3 regions of the Streptomyces sp. FIT100 genome follow, and region 3 is predicted to be linked to each of the others. Evidence: riboswitches for the same ligand, from Rfam matches in the RefSeq annotation. Region 3 holds a riboswitch; each other region holds the start of a gene.
The links. Region 3 has a riboswitch for cyclic di-AMP ahead of KK483_RS21895 (C40 family peptidase). Riboswitches for the same ligand answer to the same signal wherever they lie in the genome.
Positions count from the first base shown of each region.

Region 1 (7,719 bases), 1.1 Mb from region 3:
CATATCGGCCACGTGCTGCTGGTCGCGGGCTGGGGCCTGGCAGGCGTGGCCCTGGGCGCGCTCATCCGCTCCCAGACCGTGGCTCTGCTGACCTTGCTGGCGGTCCCCTTCGTGGTGGAGCCGATGCTCCGCGCGGTCCTGGCCAACTCGGGCCAGTCGCTGCTGGAGCGTGTGGCGATGTTCCTGCCCTTCACCGCGGGCAGCGCCATGACCGGCGCGGCGGACGCGGGCAGTGCCCTCCTGGACAGCGGCGCCCAGTTGGGCCCGCTCGCGGGTGGCGTGGTCTTCCTCGCCTTGATCACGGCGAAGACGGCAGCGGCGGCGACGGCCTTCCGACGCCGCGACGCCTGACGCCGCGACGCCTGACGCCGCGACGCCCCGGCGCCTGACGCCGCGACGCCCCGGCGCCTGACGCCGCGACGCATGACGTCCCGAACGAGGAGGGTCTCGTCGCGACGCTTAATCAGTTGCCCGGGGCTCCTAGGGGTTCGTAGCGTCGCCGGCATGAAGGAACTCACCGAGCCGGAGATCCGTGCGTCGTTCGTCAACTGCTCGAAGGGTGAGGCCAAGCGGCTCGCCGTCCCCCGCGATCTCGCGGAGCGGCCCTGGAGCGATCTCGACTTCGTGGGGTGGCGCGATCCGGGTGCGCCCGATCGCAGCTATCTGGTCGCCGAGCGGGACGGCCGGCTCATCGGTGTGGCGCTCCGCTTCCCCTCCCGGCAGCGCGGATATCTGCACCGCAGCATGTGCTCGCTGTGTCTGACCACCCATCCCGGGGACGACGTCTCGCTGATGACGGCCCGCAGGACGGGCCCGGCGGGCCGTGAGGGCAACTCGGTCGGTGCGTACATGTGCACCGACCTGGCCTGCTCCCTCTATGTGCGCGGCAAGAAGGAGGCGGTGCCCGGGGGCCGCCTGATCGAGTCCCTCACGGTCGAGGAGCAGATCGCGCGCACGAGGAGCAATCTGTTCGCGTTCCTGGGCCGGCTCTGAACCGCCTCTGCCTCCTCGGGGCGCTCTGATCGCGTACAAGGTGCGAGGTGGTTCCCGGGTGGGAAAACTGGAGGTATGGCTACCAAGGCACTCCTGGAGGGTGGTCCGGACGATCTGCAGGGGCAGATCGTGCCGATCACACCCCCTGGCCAGGAATTGAAGATTCCGCATCGCGGCGGCTACGAGCACTTCAAGGCCACGACGCGCCATGAGGACAGCCCGGAGGGCCGGGTCACCGTGTACGAGTGGTGGGAGCGGACGGAGGTCGCCGAGTAGGCGCGCCGGGGGACTGGGTGGGGGCCTGGGGCGGGGGCGCCGCCCGTGGCCGGGCGTTCTGGACGACCCGGGCGCCGGCCGTGGCCGGGCGTTCTGGACGACCCGGGCGGCGAAAGTGGAATTGATCTTGCTCCGGATGGCGTAAGGTGGTGTTTACCGACGCGGGGTGGAGCAGCTCGGTAGCTCGCTGGGCTCATAACCCAGAGGTCGCAGGTTCAAATCCTGTCCCCGCTACTGAAGGCCGAAGGCCCGGGACCGATCAGGTCCCGGGCCTTCGGCATTTTCGCATTCTCCCGTTCTCGCGGTTTCGCCAGACGGCTCGCTTGACCTTTACGCAACGTCAAGTTCTAGCGTGAGGGTCATGGAGTGGTCGATCCAGGAAATCGCCAGGAAGGCCGGCACGACGAGCCGAGCGCTCAGGCACTACGGAGAGCTCGGGCTCCTCACGCCGAGCCGGATCGGCAGCAACGGCTACCGCTACTACGACCAGGACGCCCTCGTCCGGCTGCAGCGCATCCTGCTGCTGCGCGAGCTGGGCCTCGGCCTGCCGGCGATCGCGCAGGTCCTGGAAGGACAGCGGGACACGGCCGCCGCCCTGCGCACCCATCTGAGGCTGCTGGAGCAGGAGCGGGAGCGCATCGGGCGGCAGATCGCCTCGGTGCGGACCACTCTCGACCGCACGGAGAGAGGAGAGGAACTGATGGCGGAAGAAGTCTTCGACGGCTTCGACCACACCCGGTACGAGGCGGAGGTCACCGAGCGCTGGGGCCGCGAGGCGTACGAGAAGGGTGACCGCTGGTGGCGCTCGCTCAGCGCCGCGGAGAAGCAGGAGTTCCAGGACCGGCAGGCCGGGATCGCCCGCGACTTCGCCCAGGCACGGAAGGACGGCCTCGCGCCGGACAGCGAGGAGGCGCAGGCGATCGCGCGGAGGCACATCGAGTGGCTGTCGGTGACGGTCACGCCGACGAAGCCGTACATCATCGGGCTCGGCGAGATGTACGTCGCCGACCCGCGCTTCACGGCGAACTACGACCGGCACGGCGAGGGGACAGCGGTCTTCGTCCGTGATGCCATGAAGGTGTACGCGGAACGCAACCTCGCCGACGAGACCGACGGCGGTGCCGGCAGCGGCAGCGGCGACGACTGAGCCGGCGGGCGCGCACCGCTCACGCCCGGTCACCAGGAGGGCCCCCTGGTGACCGCGGACACCACCTAGCCCGGTTGGCCGACGGCGAGTCGCACCACGGCGCGGCTGCCGCCAGCCTGAGTGGGGCGGGGTACCGTCCGCAGCCGTGGGCGGGACCTGGCGGACCTGGCAGGAGAGACCACTGGTGGGGCAGCGAGCAGGCGGCGACGACGAGCGAGGGCCGCGGCGTGACGGTGGCCGCCGGGTCGTCATGGCGCTGCCCGTGCTGATCATCATTGCCGGCGTCTTCTTCGACCTCGGCACCCCCGCCTCGTTCACCGCCTCCCCCCTCTTCGCCGCCGCGCCCCTGGTCGCCGCCCCCTTCTTCTCCCCGCTGTACACGCTCATGACGGGCGTCGCCGCCGTCGGGACGGTGGCCGCGCTGCACGCGTACAACGAGAGGACCAGCGAGATCCCGGCGGTGACGGAGCTGCTGACCGTGTTCACGGTCTCCGTGCTGGCCCTCTTCATCAACCAGGTCGTGCGGCGCAGCGGCGAGCAGCTGGCCTCGGCGCGGGTCGTCGCGGAGGCCGCCCAGCGGGCGGTGCTGCCCTCGCCGGCCGAGCGGATCGGCGGGCTGCACATCGCGGCGCGGTACGAGGCGGCGCAGGCGGACGCGTCCATCGGCGGTGACCTGTTCGCCGTGCAGGACACCCCGTTAGGGGTGCGGCTGGTGGTCGGGGACGTACGGGGCAAGGGGCTGGACGCGGTCGAGGCGGTGGCCGTCGTGCTGGGCGCGTTCCGGGAGGCGGCGGAGCAGGAGTCCTCGCTGGAGGGGGTCGCGCAGCGGCTGGACCGGGCGCTCGCGCGGGAGGGCACACGGCGCTCCGGGCTGGACGCGTTCGAGGGCTTCACGACCGCCGTGCTCGCCGAGATCCCGCGCGGGGACGGGCACGTCCGGGTGGTCAACCGCGGCCATCCGCCGCCGTACGTGCTGTACGGGGACGGCGCCCTGGAGACGCTGGAACCGGCCGAACGGGCGCTGCCGCTCGGCATGGGCGACCTCGGCTCGTGGCCGGACCGCGCGGACGAGGCCGCGTTCCCGTCCGGAGCCACTCTGCTGCTCTACACGGACGGACTGACGGAGGCCCGTGACGCGCAGGGCGCCTTCTACGATCCGGGCGGCCGGCTGGGCGGGCGGATCTTCCCCGGCCCCGACGAGCTGCTGGACGCGCTGGTGGCCGACGTACGCCGCCATACGGGCGGCCGGTCGACGGACGACATGGCGCTGCTGGCGGTCAGCCGGCCCGGGGACCGGCAGCCGGAGCGGCGCCGGACGATGCCGGTGGTGCCGTGACCCGCCCCGAGGGCATGCTTGCGACCCTGTGTAATCGAAGCAGAGCCCTCCGCATAACATTTGATGCACCGTCAGATGTACTGGCCGGAATGAGCTGGGGTCAACTCGCCCGATTGTCCCCGCTTGTGAAGGATAAGTCCTGGCCAAAGTCGTTAACGATCAGTCGGAACGGCTTGGAATACGACCCCCGCGTCTATTAACGTTCGATAACGCAGCGCGGTCGTCCCAGCCGTCGCAAGAGACGGCACCGTGCGCACGCGCCGAATCCCGAAAGGGAACCGGGGAACCACTAATTGGGGTGAATCGGGCACTTCGCGGTGCTCGTAGGAGACCTTCCTGCTCCGAACCCGTCAGCTAACCCGGTAGGCGAGAAGGAAGGAAAGGAGCACGCCTCCGTGGCGTCCAACGAGCCTGCCCTCCAAGATCCCCCCAACACCGAGTGGATGCCCGCCGACGCGTGGGCCCCGGCCGCCGGGGCGGAGGAATGGAACCCGACCGAGGAGACCGTTCGCCCGGTCCGCGGCAGGCACCGCGTCGTCAAGCAGCGCAACGGACTTGCCAGGAGCTCCACCGTCCTCGGAGTCGGCGTCATCGCCGCGGTCGGCGCCGGCGGCATGGCCACCGCGCAGGACAAGCCCGCGGTCTCCATCTCCCTGCCCGACACCATCACGGACAAACTCCCCGACGCCAAGTCCCTGCCCGGCGTGGGCTCCCTGGTGGCGGACGACTCCGACGACGAGGACGGCGACCGCAACGACGCGCCGCTGACCGCGCTCTCCGTCGCCGACACGGCGTCCGCGAGCAGCAGCGAGCAGAGCGGGGCGGGCGCAGGCGAGGCCCTGCGCGCCCGGATTCTCCAGCAGGCCGAGCAGCAGCGGGCCGAAGCCGAGGCCGAGGCGAAGGCCGCCGCGGAGAAGGCCGCAGCCGAGAAGGCCGCGGCGGAGGCGAGAGCCCAGCAGACCGCCGCGGAGAAGGCCGCCGCCGAGGCGAAGCGGAAGGCCGAGGAGGAGGCCGCGCGCAAGGCGGAGGCCGAGCGGCTGGCCAAGCTCGCCGCGAGCTACTCCCTGCCGACGTCCTCGTACACGATCACTTCCACGTTCGGGCAGGCCGGGTCCATGTGGTCCTCCGGCTACCACACCGGCCTCGACTTCGCGGCCCCCACCGGCACCCCGGCGAAGGCCGTCCACGGCGGCACCGTCAAGTCCGCGGGCTGGTCCGGCTCGTACGGCTACCGCGTGGTGCTGGAGCTCGAGGACGGCACCGAGATCTGGTACGCCCACCTGTCGTCGATGACCGTGTCCGCCGGACAGGCGGTGACCACGGGCGACACGATCGGCCGCGTCGGCGCCACCGGCAATGTCACCGGACCGCATCTGCACCTGGAGGTGCACACGGCGGGCGGCGACGGGATCGACCCGGCGGCGTGGCTGCGGGACAAGGGCATCAGCATCTGAGTCTCTGGGTCTCTGAGTCCCTGGGTTCCCTGAGGCGCTGGGTCCTGCCCAGCCCTCTGGTCCCTGGGTCCTTGCGTCTCTGGGTCCCTGAGGCGCCGGGCACTGGAGCCCGACCCTCGGGTCCCTGGAGCCTTGGCTCCTTGGCTTCGTGGCGCCTTGGGAGTTGAGGTCGGGGCCGCTGCGTGAGGCGGCAGTGGACGGGCGGATTCCGGAATCTCGGCGGGCAGGGAGTCGTTGGGCAGGCATGACGTCACTGCGCCCGCTGGGCTCGTCCGATCTGTCCGTCTTCCCGCTCGCCCTCGGCGGCAATGTCTTCGGCTGGACCGCCGACGAGTCGGAGTCCTTCGCCGTGCTCGACGCGTACGCGGCGGCCGGAGGCAACTTCGTGGACACCGCCGACGCGTACTCGGCATGGGTCCCCGGCAACGAGGGCGGCGAATCCGAGACCGTCATCGGCAACTGGATGGCCCTGCGAGGCAACCGCGCCGACGTCGTCGTCGCCACGAAGGCCGGCGCGCACCCGCAGCACAAAGGGCTCTCCGCCGCCACGATCAAGGCGGCGGCCGAGGACTCGCTGCGCCGACTGCGCACCGACCACATCGACCTGTACTACACGCACTTCGACGATGTCTCCGTACCGGTCGAAGAGATCATCACGGCCCTCGACCGCCTGGTGAAGGACGGAAAGGTCCGCGCCATCGCCGCGTCCAACCTCTCCGCCGAGCGGCTCCAGGCATCGCTGGACTTCTCGGAGCGCGAGGGCCTGGCCCGCTACGCCGTCCTCCAGCCGCCCTACAACCTGGTCGCGCGTGACGCCTACGAGGGCGAGCTCCAGGACACGGCCGCCAGGGCCGGCCTCGCCGCCGTCCCCTACGCCGCGCTGGCCTCCGGATTCCTCACCGGCAAGTACCGGGAAGGGAAGGCGGTCGACAGCGCTCGGGCGCAGCGCGCCGGCCAGCACCTGGAGACCGAGCGCGGCCGGCGGGTGCTGGCGGCGCTCGACGACATCGCCGCGGCCCGGGGTGCGGAGGTCGCGACGGTCGCCCTCGCCTGGCTCGCGTCCCGGCCGACCGTCGTCGCGCCCATCGCCTCCGCACGGACGGTGGAGCAGCTGCCGGCTCTGGTCGCGGTCGCGGAGCTGGAGCTCGCCGAGGACGAGCTTGCGCGGCTGACGGCGGCGTCGGCGTAGACCCACCCCTGCCCGGTGCTGGTAGCGCCCGGCCGGGCGCTACCAGCGGTACGGGTTGTAGCTCCCGTAGTCCAGATACGGCGGCGGGAGCCGGACCCGCCCCGTCGCCCCGGCCGCGTAGGTGAGAGCAGGGGACGCGACGTGCTTGCGCTGCCAGAGGTGGTGGAGCAGCTCCTGCTCACGGGCGGCGAAGTCCGGGCCCGCCGTGCCGCGGTGGGCCCGGTGGCGCAGGAAGGCGAGCGAGGTCGCGAACGCCTCGTACTCGGTCACGGTGCGGGCGGCTGCCGAACCGTGAGCGCGGCCCACCAGGTCACGGGCCATCGTGCGCGCCCGCATCGAGGAGAGGGCGAACGGCTCGGCGGCGGAGAGCCAGCCCGCGGCGGCGTATGCGGGCAGGTGCGTCGCGACCGTGCGCAGCTCGCGCTGGCGGGTCCAGATCGCCAGCCAGGTCAGCAGCCCGAAGGCCGGGACCATGAACGCCCCGTACACCGCGTAGAAGCCCCAGGGGCCGAACACCCCGGAGCCGTTCCACAGCGCGTGCATCGCCATCGCCATCGCCAGGCCGAGCAGCGGCAGCACGGTCCTGACGAACCTGCGCCGGTGCGGTGTGTTCGCCGCGATGCCGAAGCCGATGCCCGTCAGCACGGTGAAGAGGGGGTGCGCGAACGGCGACATCACGATCCGTACGAAGAAGGTCGCCGCGGTGACGGACGCGAAGCCGGAGTGGCCGAACTCCTGGTCCTCGCCGAACGCCGTGCCGAGATAGAGGATGTTCTCGGTGAAGGCGAAGCCGGTCGCGGTGAAACCGGCCACGACGACGCCGTCGACGAGCCCCGTGAAGTCCTGTCTGCGGAAGAGGAAGAGAAGCAGGATCGCGGCCGCCTTCGCGCTCTCCTCCACCACCGGTGCGATGACCGTGGCCCCGATCGTGTCCGCGGACGCCGGGTCGGCCGTCGCGGTGGCTATCCACTGCGTCGCGAACGAGTTGGCGATGATGGCGACGAGCGCGGCGGCGCAGGCGCCCCAGGCGAAGGCGAAGATCAGATTGCGCCAGGGGCCCGGCTCGACCCGGTCCAGCCAGCGGAACGCCGCCATCAGCAGCGGCACCGGCAGCACGGCGAGGCCGAGGCCGACGAGGAAGCCCTCGGTGCCGGTCTCCTCGCGCACCAGTGCGAGGAGGACGAGCCCGCAGAGCGCGAGCAGCGTGAATACGGCCCCCACGCGCAGGGCCTTGCTGCGCCAGAAGGCGCGGCGCGGCTTGTAGCGCCAGTGCGTGCGCTCCGGAACGGCGTCGAACAGCGGTTGTTCGCCGCACGCCGGAACG
Region 1 is NZ_CP075715.1:3,683,906-3,691,624, reverse strand. It holds gene KK483_RS16385 (ABC transporter permease) at 1-351, shown strand, start outside; gene KK483_RS16380 (FBP domain-containing protein) at 505-993, shown strand; gene KK483_RS16375 (DUF5988 family protein) at 1,069-1,269, shown strand; tRNA gene KK483_RS16370 (tRNA-Met) at 1,430-1,503, shown strand; gene KK483_RS16365 (MerR family transcriptional regulator) at 1,631-2,416, shown strand; gene KK483_RS16360 (PP2C family protein-serine/threonine phosphatase) at 2,667-3,752, shown strand; cyclic di-AMP (ydaO/yuaA leader) riboswitch at 4,001-4,136, shown strand; gene KK483_RS16355 (M23 family metallopeptidase) at 4,148-5,206, shown strand; gene KK483_RS16350 (aldo/keto reductase) at 5,451-6,395, shown strand; gene KK483_RS16345 (PrsW family intramembrane metalloprotease) at 6,435-7,719, opposite strand, start outside.
Region 1: it holds a riboswitch for cyclic di-AMP, as region 3 does, so the genes downstream of both, KK483_RS16355 (M23 family metallopeptidase) here and KK483_RS21895 (C40 family peptidase) in region 3, are expected to answer to the same signal.

Region 2 (7,719 bases), 4.1 Mb from region 3:
CGCGACGATGTCGGCCTACCTGTTCCCCCACGCTGCCGCGGACCGGCTGATGGCGATCATCCTGCTGAACAACATTCTCTTCTACGTGGACGACATGTTCTCCTCGCTGCGGTACAGCCCTACCGACCGACGAAACGAGGCGCTCCACACCTACCGCCAGTGCGTCAGGGTCTTCCGCGGAGATAACACACCGCGCGCCGGTGATCGCCTAGGTGCCGCGTTCCTCAGGTTGCGGACTGTGATGCTTCAGATGGCACCGGAGGCGGCCATGAAACGGTTGCCGGATTCGCTGGAAAGGCACCTGGCAGCGACCCTCACCCCCAGGGCCTCGATCACGACCGGCCGCCGGATGGACATGAACCGCTACATCCAAGTCCGCAAGCACGATTGCGGGATGGGCGTTGTCATCAACTTGATCGAGTTCAGCGAGGGTATGTCCCTGGCCGACATGGTCTGGGCCGACCCGATGGTCGCCAGATGCCGCGATGAGCTGATCCTCATCGGCGGCTTGATGAACGACATCTTCTCCTACGACAAAGAGGTCCGCCAAGGTCAACCGTTCAACCTCGTCTGCGTCCTGATGGAAAACGCAGGGTGCGACGAAAACGCAGCCCTCCGACGCGCCATCGCAATGGTCAACGAGGTCTCCGGGAAGTTCTTGGCTGACCTGAAACACCCCGCGCTGGTGGAACTCGTCAAGGCCGAGCCCGATCTCAGGCACTATCTCTGCGGCCTGCACGACCAGGCGAACGCGAGCTTCCACTGGCAAATGGACACTAATCGGTATCGCTCCCCGCAATCACCGTTCCCTGAACTGCGGGCACTGCTGCAAAGGGAGTTTGAGTGACCGTCAACGATCACCGGCGCGCTGTGCCATCGGCCCGGCGGAGGATTCCCCTCGTCGGAAACGCCTTGTCCCTTCTTCACGACCCGGTCGCGTTTCTGACCTCGCTGCACCGGCAGGGCGACATCGTCCGCGTCCACATCGGTGCCTGGCCCGTGTACTTCGTGACCACACCCGAGCTGGTCTGGCAGGTGCTGGTCACGGACGCCGTGGACTTCGAACTCGGCCGGATCCTCGAGCGTCAGCGCGTGGTCTTCCGGAACGGAATCGTCACCGCTGACGGCGACCTGCACCGGCGGCAGAGGCTGCTCATGCAACCAGCCTTCCACCGCTCAAGGATCGAGCACTACATCACGACCATGAACGAGCACGCCGACGCCATGGCGGGCGCCTGGCGCCCTGGGCAGTCCCTCGCCCTCGATGAGCACTTGCACGAACTCATGCTGACCATCATCACCTCGACGATGTTCTCCGCCGACCCCGCAGCCGCCGCGGTCGCCGAGGTCCGCAGATCGCTCCCACTCATCGCCAAGGGCGTGATGATGCGATCAGCGCTCCCGCCGGTATTCGACCGCCTGCCCATCCCGCTCAACCGCCGCTTCACCGCGGCCAGCGAGAGACTCAGAGCCATCATCATCGAGATCATCGACAACCACGGCGGAGACGGCCACGACCTGCTCTCCCTCCTGCGGACAGCGCGCGATGACCAGGGCCGGCCAATGAGTAGGGAGCAACTCTGCGACGAGCTGATCGGGATCATGCTCGGCGGCACGGAGGCCACCGCGAACATCGTCGCCTGGGCATTCCATGAACTCGCCCAAGCGCCACACTGTGCGGACCGGCTCAGCGACGAGATCGACACAGTCCTCGGCGGAAGGCAACCAGGCGGCCAGGACCTCGCCCGCCTGCCCTACACAGCCAACATCATCAACGAGACCCTCCGTCTGCACTCCCCGCTGCTGAACATGCGCCGAGCCACACAACCGGTCCGGATAGCCGGAGTCACCCTGCCTACCGGCACCGAAGTCGCCTTCAGCCCTTACGTCCTCCACCGCGATCCCCGACTGCATGACCAGCCGGACCGCTTCGTCCCCGAGAGGTGGGACACCGAGGATCCAGCACTCTCACACACGATGTTCCTGCCGTTCGCCGCAGGTCCCCACAAATGCATCGGCGAGAGCTTCGCGCGAGCCGAAATCGCCATCACCATTGCCGCCATCGCCTCGCGATGGCGGCTACACGCCGCGCCGGGAAACCAGGTCCGCGAAGTCCTGGCATCAGTCCCACGCCCGAACGCTCTACCGATGATCGTCCAGCAACGCAGGATCGACCTGCTCCCGCGGTGAGGCTGCCCCACCGTGGCACGTTTCGGGACAGCGGGTTGCGCATGACCTCCAGGGGTCCATCCCCGCGACGCCTTCCAGGAGAGGTCAGCGCGAGGACCACGCTGCCGTCGTGATGCAGTTCCGCGTGGATCGGGCGCCTGGGAAAAGCTCCCCGCGTGAGTGTGGTCAGTACCCAGCAGGGCAGCCCGGAGCGTGGATTGCTCGCGACGATCTCGAGGCCTGCCAGGTCAGCACATCGGGGTGGCGGGCGTTCGCGTCGCGCCACCGCAGGTAGGCGTGAAGTGCCCGGGGCTGCGCGGGGTGGTTGCGGTGGCTGGAGTTGGCGACGGTGAACTGCAAGCCGACGGCACAGTCCAGCTTGAGCCCGAAGAGAGGCCCGTCGGGTGAGCAAGACCGACGATAACCAACGTGGAGGCATATTCAGGCTGGCCGGCCACTGACATCGTCCAAGCCGTCGCCGCACTGCTCTCCCATCAGCAGACCGCCATGATGCACCGCGGTGCGCGAGCGTGAACACGGCGGCGAATCCGCAGCCTTCGACGTGCCACCTGCAACCAGGCACGAGTTCGTAAGGGCGTGTCCGGTGGGTCCCGTGACGGGTCTGGCGGTGGATCCGTCGGTCAGAACGAGGAGGGAGAACAAGCTCAGCGCGTGAGCAGGCACCCAGCCGCGACGCCGAGGAAGATCACGGCTCCGAAGAACAGGCCGACGATCTCATGCAGGCGGTACTTCCAGGTGAACACCCGTGCGCTTTTCGGCCTTTCGGGCAGGTAGGCGACCGGCACATGGGTTCCGAGGTCCAGCCCCGTCGCCGTCGTCGGTGGCCGGAACCTGACGGGCCGTTCACCCGTCATCCGTCCCCTGCTCTCCCTCGCACAGCGCCGCCTGGCACGGGCCGCGCATCAGGAGGACGCGGCACACAACCCGACGGTTCACGAAGGTGCGCGGGCACACCGACTTCTCGGGCCTACGTTGTCGTGGCTCGGGCCACGAAGCGCCGATTGTCGCCTCAGCCGTCTCGCACACGACTGCCGCCCCTGATGGGCCTTCGCCGAGTCGAGCCAGTCAACCGAGTCAGTGCAGTCAACTGGCCAGGCACGGCAGGCTCGCCGACCCATCGGACAGGCCCTACGCGTCGAGGGACTCCGCGGCTTCACGGATCACATCGAGGACGAAGTCAGGATGCGAGAGCATGGGAACGTGGCTGCTGTCCACGGGACGGACATTGGCGCCCATGCGCTCGGCGGCGGACCGCTCCAGGTCGGGGTGCACGGTACGGTCGTTGTTGGCGACGATGAACCAGCTTGGCTTCGTCCGCCAGGCGGTGCCGGGAACCTGCTGGTTGAACAGGTCCGCCACTGGCACAGCGCCCGTCGCCAGGACGAGCTTCTGCTCCGCTTCCGGGAGGTCGCCGCAGAAGTGCGGGACGCCCGAGGGCTTGAGCCACACGCGGCCGTCAGCAACGTCCACGTGCTCGAAGATGGGCGTGCGGGGGAATTTGTCCAGCTGCTCCTGCGACGTCTCGTCCTCGTCCGGGGCGAGCGCGGCGATGTACACCAGAGCGCCGACGCGGTCGTGGGTGCCCGCTTTGGTGATCAGCGTCCCACCGTAGGAGTGACCGACCAGCACGATCGGGCCGGGAACGTGGTTGAGCGTGAAGTTGACGCACGCGACGTCGCTTTCGAGCGAGTCGAGGCCGTGCTGTGAGGCGAAAACCTCGTGCCCTTCAGCCTGGAGCGTGGGGATGAGCTTGTTGAAGCACGACCCATCCGCCCAGAGTCCGTGGGCGAAGACAATGCTGGGCTTGCCCGCCATGGCATTTCCTCCTACAGAGAGATCAAATACGAAAAATTGCACCACATTGCACGTTTGGTGCCTATTCTTGCGTGATGGCCGGGCGTGTCCCCCCATCCCAATTGTTGGGCCGATGAGGTTGAACGTGTTGTCGTGGCGGTCATCCGTTGAGCCACCGGAATCACCGCGATCGCCGCGACCATCGCCTTCCCTTTGAACGTCGCGACGCTGCTGGTGGGATTCGGCGAGATCAGGCGGCACAGGCGCGCGGCCGGCAGCCGGAATCCTGAACGGCAATGGACAGCGACGGTACCGAAGACCTGCCCACGCTGGTGGACCAGGCCTTCCAGGCCCTGCACGGCTGAGCCGACCACACCCCGAGAGCCGCAGGCGCGGGGAGGACGGCCCCGACGCCGCGCAGCCGCCACTCCCCCGGGCTTCCTGCCCCCTCCACCCCACAGCGCAACTCCCTCACCATAATTATCTGTACGTCCTGTACATTTTTTACAGAGACTCGCGCCCCGAGGAGAGGTACGCCATGAACCGGCCTTCCGCCCGCTACGTCCTGCCCGAGCTGACCGAGCGCACCAGCTCCGGCTTCCGCTCGCTCGACCCGTACTCGAAGCTCCTGCAGGAGCGGATCGTCTTCCTCGGCAGCGCCGTCGACGACACCTCGGCCAACGACCTCATCGCCCAGTTCCTGTACCTCGAGTACGACGCCCCTGACCAGGACATCAGCCTCTACATCAACTCGCCTGGCGGCAGCGTCAGCGCCATGACGTCGATCTACGACACCATGCAGGTGGTGAGGTGCGACATCGCGACGACCTGCCTCGGCCAGGCCGCCTCCACCGCCGCCGTCCTGCTCGCGGCCGGCACGCCCGGCAAGCGCATGGCCCTGCCCGGCGCCCGGGTGGTCGTCCAGCAGCCCGCGCTGCCCGAGCCCGTACAGGGACAGCCGACCGATCTGGACATCCAGGCGCGGGAGTTGCTGCGGCTGCGCGATCAGATCACCACGATCCTCGCTCGCCACACGGGTCACAGCTCCGGGCGTGTCGCCGCCGACCTCGAACGCGACACGGTGTTCAATGCCCAAGCGGCCAGGGATTACGGTCTGATCGATCACATCATCAAGAACCGCAAGGCGTCCGCCGCTTCGCCGCTGGTGCGGTGACGGCCCGTGCTGCCTCCGGAGCCTCCACCGCTGCCCGCACTGACGCGCGCCGAAAGCGAGTTCATCGACTGCTGGCTCGAAGTCGTCGACCAGCTGGGACGGATCAATCCGGCCCGGGCCACCCGCACCTACGGCGCGCTGCGCGCCGCACAGGCGCTGGCCGTTCGGGCGGCCGCACTCCGCGACTCGCTCGCTCTGATGCACGCACGGGGCGAGAACGAGCTGCACACGCCCACATTGGCCCGTGCCCTGCGGGTGTTGGACGGGGAGCGGCGCGCCGCGCGGATCACCCTCCCGCCCGAGTCCACGAGTTGACGCCGCGGCACCCCGACGCGCCGTGGCGGCGCGCCACGCTGGGCCACAAGGCGTACGAGTGGGTGTCGCCCATCCGGGGCAGACGTGGCATCGGCTTGCGTGGCTGCGAGTTGCGCCGCAGGTTGGTCCATCCGGTGGAGTCGGCCGTTCCGTTGCTGGTACGGCGCTCGTTCCCGCGCCACTCGACCTCGGCCGAACGGCCGTCTCCACTCGAACGGATCAGCCGTGAGGAGCCTCACATATCGTCGTTTCCAACCAGAAATCCGGCACGGAATGAGTCAAGATCCCTGGGACGACAAGCCCCCGCCACCACGGCGGGGCGGTCCGGGCGGACGCCGAGTCCTGCCGCCGCACCGGATGCCTGGTCGACATGAAGTGCTTCGGCAGGAGTGGAGGACCCATGCAGTACGGGCCGGCCGCCACCCGCGACCGGTCCTCGGGGTGAAGCCGCTTCCGCGGCCGGGCGTCTTCGCAGGCCCGAACCCGACAGGTCATCCTTCACAGGCGGCTGACGAAGGGTTGCGCATGGCTGCGCAGACACAACTTCCGTCCCTGCTGTCCCGGACGGGTGCCGTTTCGGCTCTGACCATCGCCGCCGTCGGCGGCTCCTTGCTCGTACCGGGCGGCACGGCGGAGGCCCACGCCGCCTCGGGACACGCGGCGAAGGCCCTCAAGGTGGCCGCGTCGAAGAGGGGATCCCCGTACCGGTGGGGCGCCACGGGCCCGAACCGGTTCGACTGCTCCGGGCTGACGCAGTACGCCTTCAAGAGGGCCGGCAAGCGCCTGCCGCGTACGGCCCAGGCCCAGTACAACCGCACCCGCCACATCCCCGCCTCCCGCCGCAGCGTCGGCGACCTGGTGTTCTTCCACTGGGGCGGCGCCGTGTACCACGTGGGGATCTACGCCGGCCACGGAAAGATGTGGCACTCCCCCAAGACCGGTTCCGTCGTGAAGCTGAGCAAGATCTGGGCCAAGAACGTCCGGTACGGCCGCGTCCGCTGACCCTCGTGGTCGGCCGGCAGGCCGCAAGCCGCAAGCCGAGGAGACCGGCATGTTCCGCGGGGTACGGGCAACTCGTACGGTATGCCCGACACCGACCCCCGTACCCCGCGGAACGATCCCCCTCCGGACGGCACCGGGGAGCTCCCCCCGGACGGCACCGAGCGTGACGAGACCGAGCCCGAGCGGGCCGACCGCAACTTCGCCGAGCTGCTCCAGGAGCTGCGGGTCACCCAGACGGGCGTGCAGATCCTGTTCGCCTTCCTGCTGACCATCGCCTTCACGGCCGCGTTCCCCCGGCTCGACTCCTTCCAGCGCGGCACGTACGTGACCACGCTGCTGCTGTCCGTGCTGGCCGCGGTGCTGTTCACGGCGCCCGCCGCGGTCCATCGCGGCCTGTTCCGGCAGGGCGCCAAACCGGAGATCGTGACGGTCTCCTCGCGACTGGCCGCTGCCGGCCTCGCGGTCCTCGCGCCGGCGCTCGCCTCCGCGGTGCTGCTGGTCGTCGACGTCGTGCACGGCACGCCCGAAGGCATCGTCACCGCCGTGGCGACGCTGCTCGTCTGCGCCGTGCTCTGGGGAGTCCTGCCCGCGATGATACGGCGGAGGCTCAAAGGGTCGGCGGACCCGTCACCGGGGCCGGACCGAGAGCGGTCGGGGTCCGTCCGCTGACGCCGCACGGCACACGCCGCACGGCACACGGGCGGGCGGGGTCACGCCCGAGATGTGCGGCCACCGCCTCGGATACGGGGCCGCCGCCCCCTGAGGCGCCGCCGCCCCCGTACGTCAACCGCCGGAAGGCCCCGGGAACGGTGTCCACGGAAGGGCGATCCACACCGTCTTGCCGCCCTCGGGGGTCGGGGTCACCGACAGGCGGCCGCCGTACTCCGCGGTGAGCCAGCGGATGATGACCATGCCGCGGCCGTTGTCCTGCTGGACCGCGGCCGGGAGGCGCTGGGGCCAGCGGGGGTGGCTGTCGGTGACGCCGATGCGCAGCTGCTCGTCGCGTACCAGGCGGAGGGCGACGGTGAAGGTCGGCGACTGGCCGAAGGTGTGCTGCACCGCGTTGGTGGCGAGTTCGGAGACGATCAGCCGGACGGTGTCCGCGGTGTCCGCCTCCCCGGGGAGGCCCCATTCGGCGAGGACGCCGCTGACGTACCTCCGCGCGGCGGAGACCGAGGCGGGATCGCTCGGCAGAGTGACGGAGGCTTCCTGGAGGTCTGCCATGGCGAGCTGTCCCTTTCCCA
Region 2 is NZ_CP075715.1:739,680-747,398, forward strand. It holds gene KK483_RS03065 (terpene synthase family protein) at 1-847, shown strand, start outside; gene KK483_RS03070 (cytochrome P450) at 844-2,190, shown strand; partial or broken gene KK483_RS35440 (IS630 family transposase) at 2,356-2,526, opposite strand; gene KK483_RS03080 (DUF3592 domain-containing protein) at 2,835-3,044, opposite strand; gene KK483_RS03085 (alpha/beta hydrolase) at 3,319-4,005, opposite strand; gene KK483_RS03090 (hypothetical protein) at 4,017-4,343, opposite strand; gene KK483_RS03095 (ClpP family protease) at 4,523-5,158, shown strand; gene KK483_RS03100 (hypothetical protein) at 5,165-5,473, shown strand; cyclic di-AMP (ydaO/yuaA leader) riboswitch at 5,840-5,995, shown strand; gene KK483_RS03105 (C40 family peptidase) at 5,999-6,475, shown strand; gene KK483_RS03110 (DUF6328 family protein) at 6,557-7,144, shown strand; gene KK483_RS03115 (ATP-binding protein) at 7,259-7,699, opposite strand.
Region 2: it holds a riboswitch for cyclic di-AMP, as region 3 does, so the genes downstream of both, KK483_RS03105 (C40 family peptidase) here and KK483_RS21895 (C40 family peptidase) in region 3, are expected to answer to the same signal.

Region 3 (7,719 bases):
GTCGGGCTGCTCGCCGGACCGTGGCTGGTCCGGATGGGCCAGGACCTCTCCGAGGAGCGGCTCATGCGCATCCGCGCCCAGGAGCGGGCCGAGGTCGCCGCCCACGTCCACGACTCCGTACTGCACACCCTCACGCTGATCCAGCGGAACGCCGACGATCCGGGCGAGGTGCGCAGGCTCGCCCGCGCCCAGGAGCGCGAGCTGCGGAACTGGCTGTACCGGCCGGAGGGCACCGGCAAGGAGGAGGACGAGGAGCCCACGACGCTCGCCGAGGCGGTGAAGAAGGCGGCCGCCGAGGTCGAGGACAAGCACGGCGTCCCGCTGGAGGTCGTGGTCGTCGGTGACTGCCCGCTCGACGAGAAGCTCACGGCACAGATGCAGGCCGCACGCGAGGCGATGGTCAACGCGGCGAAGTACGGTGGCGAGGGGGGCGCCGTCCAGGTCTACGCGGAGGTCGAGGGCCGTACGGTATTCGTCTCCGTCCGGGACCGGGGGCCCGGCTTCGACCCGGACGCGGTACCGGAGGACCGGATGGGCGTACGAGAATCGATCATCGGGCGTATGCAGCGCAACGGCGGGACGGCGCGGCTGCGGTCCGTGCCCGGTGGGGGCACGGAGGTGGAGCTCGAGATGGAGCGGGAGAGGGAGAGGGCGGACGGATGACCGAGCAGACCGACGCACAGGAGCAGCGGGCCACGGAGCGCCGCGTACGGGTCGTGCTCGTCGACGACCACCGGATGTTCCGCGCCGGCGTCCAGGCCGAGATCGGGCGCACGGAGGAGACGGGCGTGGAGGTGGTCGGCGAGGCCGCCGACGTCGACCAGGCCGTCACGGTGATCACGGCGACCCGCCCCGAGGTCGTGCTCCTCGACGTCCACCTCCCGGGCGGCGGCGGCGTGGAGGTGCTGCGCCGCTGCGCGGGCCTGATGGCGGGGGAGCACCCGGTGCGGTTCCTGGCGCTGTCGGTGTCGGACGCCGCGGAGGACGTGATCGGCGTGATCAGGGGCGGCGCCCGCGGCTACGTCACCAAGACGATCACCGGCAGCGACCTCGTCGACTCGATCTTCCGGGTGCAGGACGGGGACGCGGTGTTCTCGCCGCGGCTGGCGGGCTTCGTGCTGGACGCCTTCGCGTCGACGGACGCGCCGCCGGTCGACGAGGACCTGGACCGGCTCACCCAGCGGGAGCGGGAGGTGCTGCGGCTGATCGCGCGCGGATACGCGTACAAGGAGATCGCCAAGCAGCTCTTCATCTCCGTGAAGACGGTCGAGTCACATGTGTCGGCGGTGCTGCGCAAGCTCCAGCTGTCGAACCGGCACGAGCTGACGCGCTGGGCGACGGCGCGCCGGCTCGTCTGAGGGGGCTCAGGCGACCCGGGTCGCGCCGGCGAAGGGCATCTGGTCGATCGGCGCGATGCGGACCGGTGCGCCGGGCCGCGGGGCGTGGATCATCTGCCCGGCGCCGATGTAGAGCCCCACGTGCGAGACGCCGGAGTAGAAGAAGACCAGGTCCCCGGGCGCCAGCTGGGAGCGGGGCACGCTGCGGCCCGCGTTGATCTGCGTGTACGTCGTCCGGGGCAGGGACACCCCGGCCGAGCGCCAGGCGGCCTGGGTGAGCCCGGAGCAGTCGTACGAGGACGGCCCGGTCGCACCCCACACGTACGGCTTCCCGAGCGCCCCGTAGGCGTACGCGACGGCCTGCGCGGCACGGGGGTTGGGCGCCGGGACCGGGGCGGCGGGGATGCCGCTGCGGCCGGCGTCGCGAGCGGCCCGGGAGCCCGAGGCCCCGTCCTGGGCGGCGTACGCGGTGCGCTGGTCGGCGGTGAGCTGCGCCAGGACCGCCTCAGCGGCGGCGAGTTTGCGCCGTACCGTCGTGCGGTGCCGGGCCAGTTCCGCCTGGTGCGCCTGAAGTTCGGCGAGCCGCTCGCCCGCCTCCGTGCGCAGCTGCGCCAGCTCCCGCGCCTGCTGCTGGATCCCGGTGACCGTGGCCGCCTGCCGGGCCCCGGCCCGCTCGACCAGCTCCGCGCCGGCCAGATAGCTGTCCGGGTCGGCGGCGAGGGCGAGCTGCACGGCGGGGTCGAGACCGCCGGCCCGGTACTGCGCGGTGGCTATCGAACCCAGCGCGTTGCGGGAGGCGTTGAGCCGTTCCGTACGCCGTGCCGCCTCGTCGCGCAGCTCCTCCGCCGCCTTCCGGGCCCGGCCGGCGGCCTCCTTGGCGCCGTTGTACTTCTCGGTGGCCTCCTCCGCCTCCTGGTAGAGCTTGTCGGCCTTCGCCTTCAACTGCTCGGGGGTGGGGCGCGGCTCGGCGTGCCCGGAGCCGTCGAAGGCGGTGGCGGTCGCGGCACCGGCCAGCGCGAGGGTGAGCGCGGTGCGCCCGGCCGATCCGCCGAACGTGCGCTGCTGCTTGGGTTTGCGGTGCGCTGCCACGAGGGGCCAGTCCTTCCGGAGTCCGGCAGGTGGATCGTGCGGTACGGTCCGGCGGCGGACCGCCCAGGGGAGGCGGACCGCCGCCGGATCCATCGGCGTGGTGGCCGACCGTTCCGCCCTGCTGCCGGCGGCGGTGGGGAGTCGGTCACCTGGGGGAGGACGCTAAACCTGCCGGGCGGGGCGAGGCGCCACCATGACCGTTATTGGCGGGAGTCGGACCGCCGGGGTCGCTTTCGGACCGTGCGGCTAGGCTCCGGTGCCATGGACGTACTCATCAATGTCTTTGTCGCCCTGCACATCATCGGTATCGCGGCGCTGCTCGGCGGCTTCCTGACCCAGATGAAGTCGATGGGCGAGGGAACGGCGCGCTTCACGCCCGCGATGCTGCACGGTGCGCTGACCATGCTGGTCACGGGCGTGGCGCTGGTGGGGCTCAACCAGGCCGACGACCAGGCGGTGAACAACCTGAAGGTCGGGATCAAGCTGGCGGTGCTGGTGGTGATCCTCGCCCTGGTCTACGTCAAGCGGGACGAGGAGACGGTGGGCAAGGGCGCGTTCGCGGCGGTGGGCGGCCTGACGCTGGCGAACATTTTCATTGCGACGTTGTGGACGTGACGTCCGGCCGGGGGGCCGGAGGTTGTCCCCCGGGAATTGCAGCATTGCGACGTTGTGGACGTGACACCGGGCCGGGGGTCCGGGGGTTGTCCCCCGGGAATTGCAGCATCGCGACGTTGTGGACGTGACACCCGGCCGGGAACGTGACCGAGCCCGTCCGGAGACGTGACTGACCCCCGGCCGCCCGCGGCCGGGGGTCAGTCACGCGTCTCGCGCACGACAGGGCGTCAGGCCGGTCGGACGCTCCCGTAGATCGGCATGTAGTAGATCGACTCCTCGCGGACGTTCGTGCCCGGCTTCGGCGCGTGGATCATCTTGCCGTCGCCTATGTAGATGCCGACGTGGCTGATGTCGTCGTAGAAGAAGACCAGGTCACCGGGGAGCAGGTCCGCCGTGGCGACGCGCGTGCCGACCTCGACCTGGTCCCACGTGGTGCGGGGCAGCTCGACGCCGGCCTCCTTCCACGCGGCCTGGGTGAGGCCGGAGCAGTCGAACGAGCTGGGCCCGGTCGCGCCCCAGACGTACGGCTTGCCGATCTGGGCGCGGGCGAAGGCGAGGACCTTCTCGGCCTTGGCGGCGTAGGTGCCGGAGCCGGTCGAGCTGCCCGTGCCGGTACCGGTACCCGTACCCGAACCGGTCCCGGTCCCGGCGCTTTCCTCCTGCTGCGCCTGCTCCTGTGCCCGGCGCTCGGCCTCCGCCTCCGCCTCGGCCTTGGCTTTCGCCTCCGCCTCGGCTCTGGCCCTCTCCTCGGCCTTGCGGCGGGCCTCTTCGGCCTTCTTGCGCTCCAGCTCCGCGAGCCGCGCCTTCTCCTCGGCCGTCAGCTCCGCCAGCAGCGTCCGCGCCTCGGCGAGCTTGTTCTGGACGGCTTCCTTGCTGGTGCGCAGCGACTGCTGCGAGGCGGTCAGCGTCTCCAGGCTCTCCGTCGCCTTGGCGCGCTGCTTCGCGGCCGCCGCCTGCTGCTTCTCGAAGTCGGCGACGGCGCCCCGCTGCTCGTCGGAGAGCCGGTCCATCAGATGGGTCTGGTCGAAGTACGCCTGCGGGCTGTCGGCGAAGAGCAGCGCCGCGGTCGGCGTGACCGCACCGGTCCGGTACTGCGCCGCCGCGTACGAACCGAGCGTGCGGCGCGCCTCGTTCAGCGACTCGGTGCGCTTGGCGACGTCGTCGAGGATCTGGCCCACCTCGCGGCGCTGCTGCGCGGTCTCCTCTTTGGCCTTGTTGTACTGCTGGGTCGCACTGCCCGCCTGCCGGTAGAGGTCGTCGACCTTCTTCTGGACCTCTTCGACGCTGGGCCGCGGCTCGGCCTGGGCGCTCTGGGTGGAGAGGAGGGTCATGCCCGCGAGGGCGGCCGTCGTGAACCCGACGGCGGGGGATTTCGTACGGGGACGTGTACGGGTACGGGTCTTGCGATGCGACGCCAAGGCCGCCATCTCCTTCCGTCGACCGCCTACCGGGTTAGCTGTCGGGTTCGGACGGAACGGAAGGCTGTCCTACGGGCCGAGTTGACTTTGGCCCGATTCACCCCAGTTGCGCATGGTGGGTCCCCGGTTCCGAACTTCCTTGCGGAAAGTCCGGATTCGGCGTGGGCTGCCCGATCGGCGTTGGTCGCCAAGGGGGTTCGGGCCGCCTGGGCGTGCACGCTAGCCAAAGTGTGGGGCCCATGTGAAGGACGATGCGCGATATGTCCGATACATTTTCGTGACCTTAGCGTGCCGTGGTCGTTGCGCCACGCAGCGTGCCCGGCCGGAAGCGGCCGCACGGCCGGCTGGGCAGCAGGCCGGACAGGGGTCGGACGGCGGACCGGACGGCGGACCGGACGGCGGACCGGGCGGCAGGCCGGACCGCGGACCGGTCGCGGCGGGAGGGGACCTGTTGTCGCCAAGGCGGCGGCGGAGTGTCAGTGCGGCGGCCTAGACTCGTAAAGCGATGAGCAGCCTCTTTGACGACAGCTTCCTGGCGGACCTCCGGCGCACCTCGGGACCGGAGGAGCCCCCGCCGCCCGAGCACGACGAGCTCCACGAGCCGGACGAGCACGGGCCCCGCGAGGAGGTCCCGCACGACCTCTTCGAGGGGAAGTTCGACGTGCCCCCGGCCCGGGACGCCTACTACCGGGACGGAGCGCACCGCCCCGCCGTGGACCCGGCCGCACTGCTCGACGGCCTGAACGAGCAGCAGCGCGCCGCCGTCGTCCACACCGGCTCGCCCCTGCTCATCGTGGCCGGCGCCGGCTCCGGCAAGACCCGGGTGCTGACCCACCGGATCGCCCATCTGCTGGCGACCCGCCACGTCCACCCCGGTCAGATACTGGCGATCACGTTCACCAACAAGGCCGCGGGCGAGATGAAGGAGCGCGTCGAGCACCTCGTCGGCCCGCGCGCCAACGCCATGTGGGTCTCCACCTTCCACAGCGCCTGCGTCCGCATCCTGCGCAGGGAGAGCAAGAGGCTCGGCTTCACGTCGTCCTTCTCGATCTACGACGCCGCCGACTCGAAGCGGCTCATGGCCCTCGTCTGCCGCGACCTCGACCTCGATCCGAAGCGCTACCCCCCGAAGTCGTTCAGCGCCAAGATCTCGAACCTGAAGAACGAGCTGATCGACGAGGAGACCTTCGCCGACCAGGCCGCCGACGGGTTCGAGAAGACGCTGGCAGAGGCGTACCGGATGTACCAGGCGCGGCTGCGCGAGGCCAACGCGCTGGACTTCGACGACATCATCATGACCGCGGTCCATCTGCTCCAGGCGTTCCCGGACGTTGCCGAGCACTACCGGCGCCGGTTCCGCCACGTCCTGGTCGACGAGTACCAGGACACCAACCACGCGCAGTACACGCTGGTGCGCGAGCTGGTCGGCCCCGGGTACGAGGACCTCGGCCCGGCCGAGCTGTGCGTCGTGGGCGACGCCGACCAGTCGATCTACGCCTTCCGCGGCGCCACGATCCGCAACATCCTCCAGTTCGAGGAGGACTACCCGGAGGCTACGACGATCCTGCTGGAGCAGAACTACCGCTCGACGCAGACGATCCTGTCGGCCGCCAATGCGGTGATCGAGCGCAACGAGAGCCGCCGCCCCAAGAACCTGTGGACGAACGCGGGCGCAGGCGCCCAGATCACCGGCTACGTCGCGGACACCGAGCACGACGAGGCCCAGTTCGTCGCCGACGAGATCGACCGGCTGACGGACGCGGGCGAGGCCAAGGCCGGCGACGTCGCGGTCTTCTACCGGACGAACGCCCAGTCCCGCGTCTTCGAAGAGATCTTCATCCGCGTCGGCCTGCCCTACAAGGTCGTCGGCGGCGTGCGCTTCTACGAGCGCAAGGAGGTCCGGGACGTCCTCGCCTACCTGCGCGTCCTCGCCAACCCCGAGGACAACGTCCCGCTGCGCCGCATCCTCAATGTGCCCAAGCGCGGCATCGGCGAGCGCGCCGAGGCGATGGTCGACGCGCTGGCGCTGCGCGAGAAGATCACCTTCCCGCAGGCGCTGCGCCGCGTGGACGAGGCGTACGGCATGGCGGCCCGCTCCGCGAACGCCGTGAAGCGGTTCAACACGCTGATGGAGGAGCTCGGCACGATCGTCGAGTCCGGTGCGGGCCCCGCGACGGTCCTGGAGGCCGTGCTCGAACGGACCGGTTACCTCGCCGAGTTGCAGGCGTCGACCGACCCGCAGGACGAGACCCGTATCGAGAACCTCCAGGAGCTTGCCGCGGTCGCGCTCGAATACGAGCAGGCGCGCGGCGACGAGGAGGGCTCGGGCACGCTCGCCGAGTTCCTGGAGCAGGTCGCGCTCGTCGCCGACTCCGACCAGATCCCCGACGAGGACGAAGAAGGCGCCGGCGTCATCACACTGATGACGCTGCACACGGCCAAGGGTCTGGAGTTCCCGGTCGTCTTCCTCACGGGCATGGAGGACGGCGTCTTCCCGCACATGCGGGCGTTGGGCCAGACCAAGGAGCTGGAGGAGGAGCGCCGGCTGGCGTACGTGGGCATCACACGCGCCCGCGAGCGGCTCTATCTGACCCGGTCGTCGATGCGGAGCGCCTGGGGCCAGCCGGCGTACAACCCGCCGTCGCGGTTCCTGGAGGAGATCCCGGACGCGCATCTGCAGTGGAAGCGCACGGGCCCGATGGCCGCGCCCGCCGGACCGACGTCCGGAATCACGTCCTCGCTCTCTTCGTCGCTCTCCTCGTCCCGCTCGCGTTCCGGCCCCTCGGGCTTCGCCACGCGGCGGACGACGGACAAGCCGGTGATCGCACTGGCGGTGGGGGACCGCGTCACCCACGACCAGTTCGGGCTCGGGACCGTGATGGCGGTGACCGGTTCGGGCGGCGATGCGCAGGCGACGATCGACTTCGGGGACGCGAAGCCGAAGCGGCTGCTGCTGCGGTACGCGCCGGTCGAAAAGCTGTAGCGGGCGAGGGCCGACGAGGGCCGGCAAGGGCCGCCGAAGGGCACCGCCTCGCGCGGCCCTCGGCGGCCGCCTCACACGGTGATTACGACGGGTTCAGGCCGTGGCTGCGCAGCCACGACAGCGGGTCGATCGCGGAGCCCCCGCCCGGCCGGACCTCGAAGTGCAGATGCGGGCCGGTGGAGTTGCCCGAATTGCCGGAGTACGCAATGACATCGCCGGCCTTGACCGAGCCCGAACGGATCTTGGTGCTGCTGAGATGGCAGTACCAGGTCTCCGT
Region 3 is NZ_CP075715.1:4,820,323-4,828,041, forward strand. It holds gene KK483_RS21875 (ATP-binding protein) at 1-663, shown strand, start outside; gene KK483_RS21880 (response regulator transcription factor) at 660-1,358, shown strand; gene KK483_RS21885 (C40 family peptidase) at 1,365-2,426, opposite strand; gene KK483_RS21890 (hypothetical protein) at 2,688-3,041, shown strand; gene KK483_RS21895 (C40 family peptidase) at 3,269-4,468, opposite strand; cyclic di-AMP (ydaO/yuaA leader) riboswitch at 4,467-4,631, opposite strand; gene pcrA (DNA helicase PcrA) at 4,965-7,442, shown strand; gene KK483_RS21905 (M23 family metallopeptidase) at 7,525-7,719, opposite strand, start outside.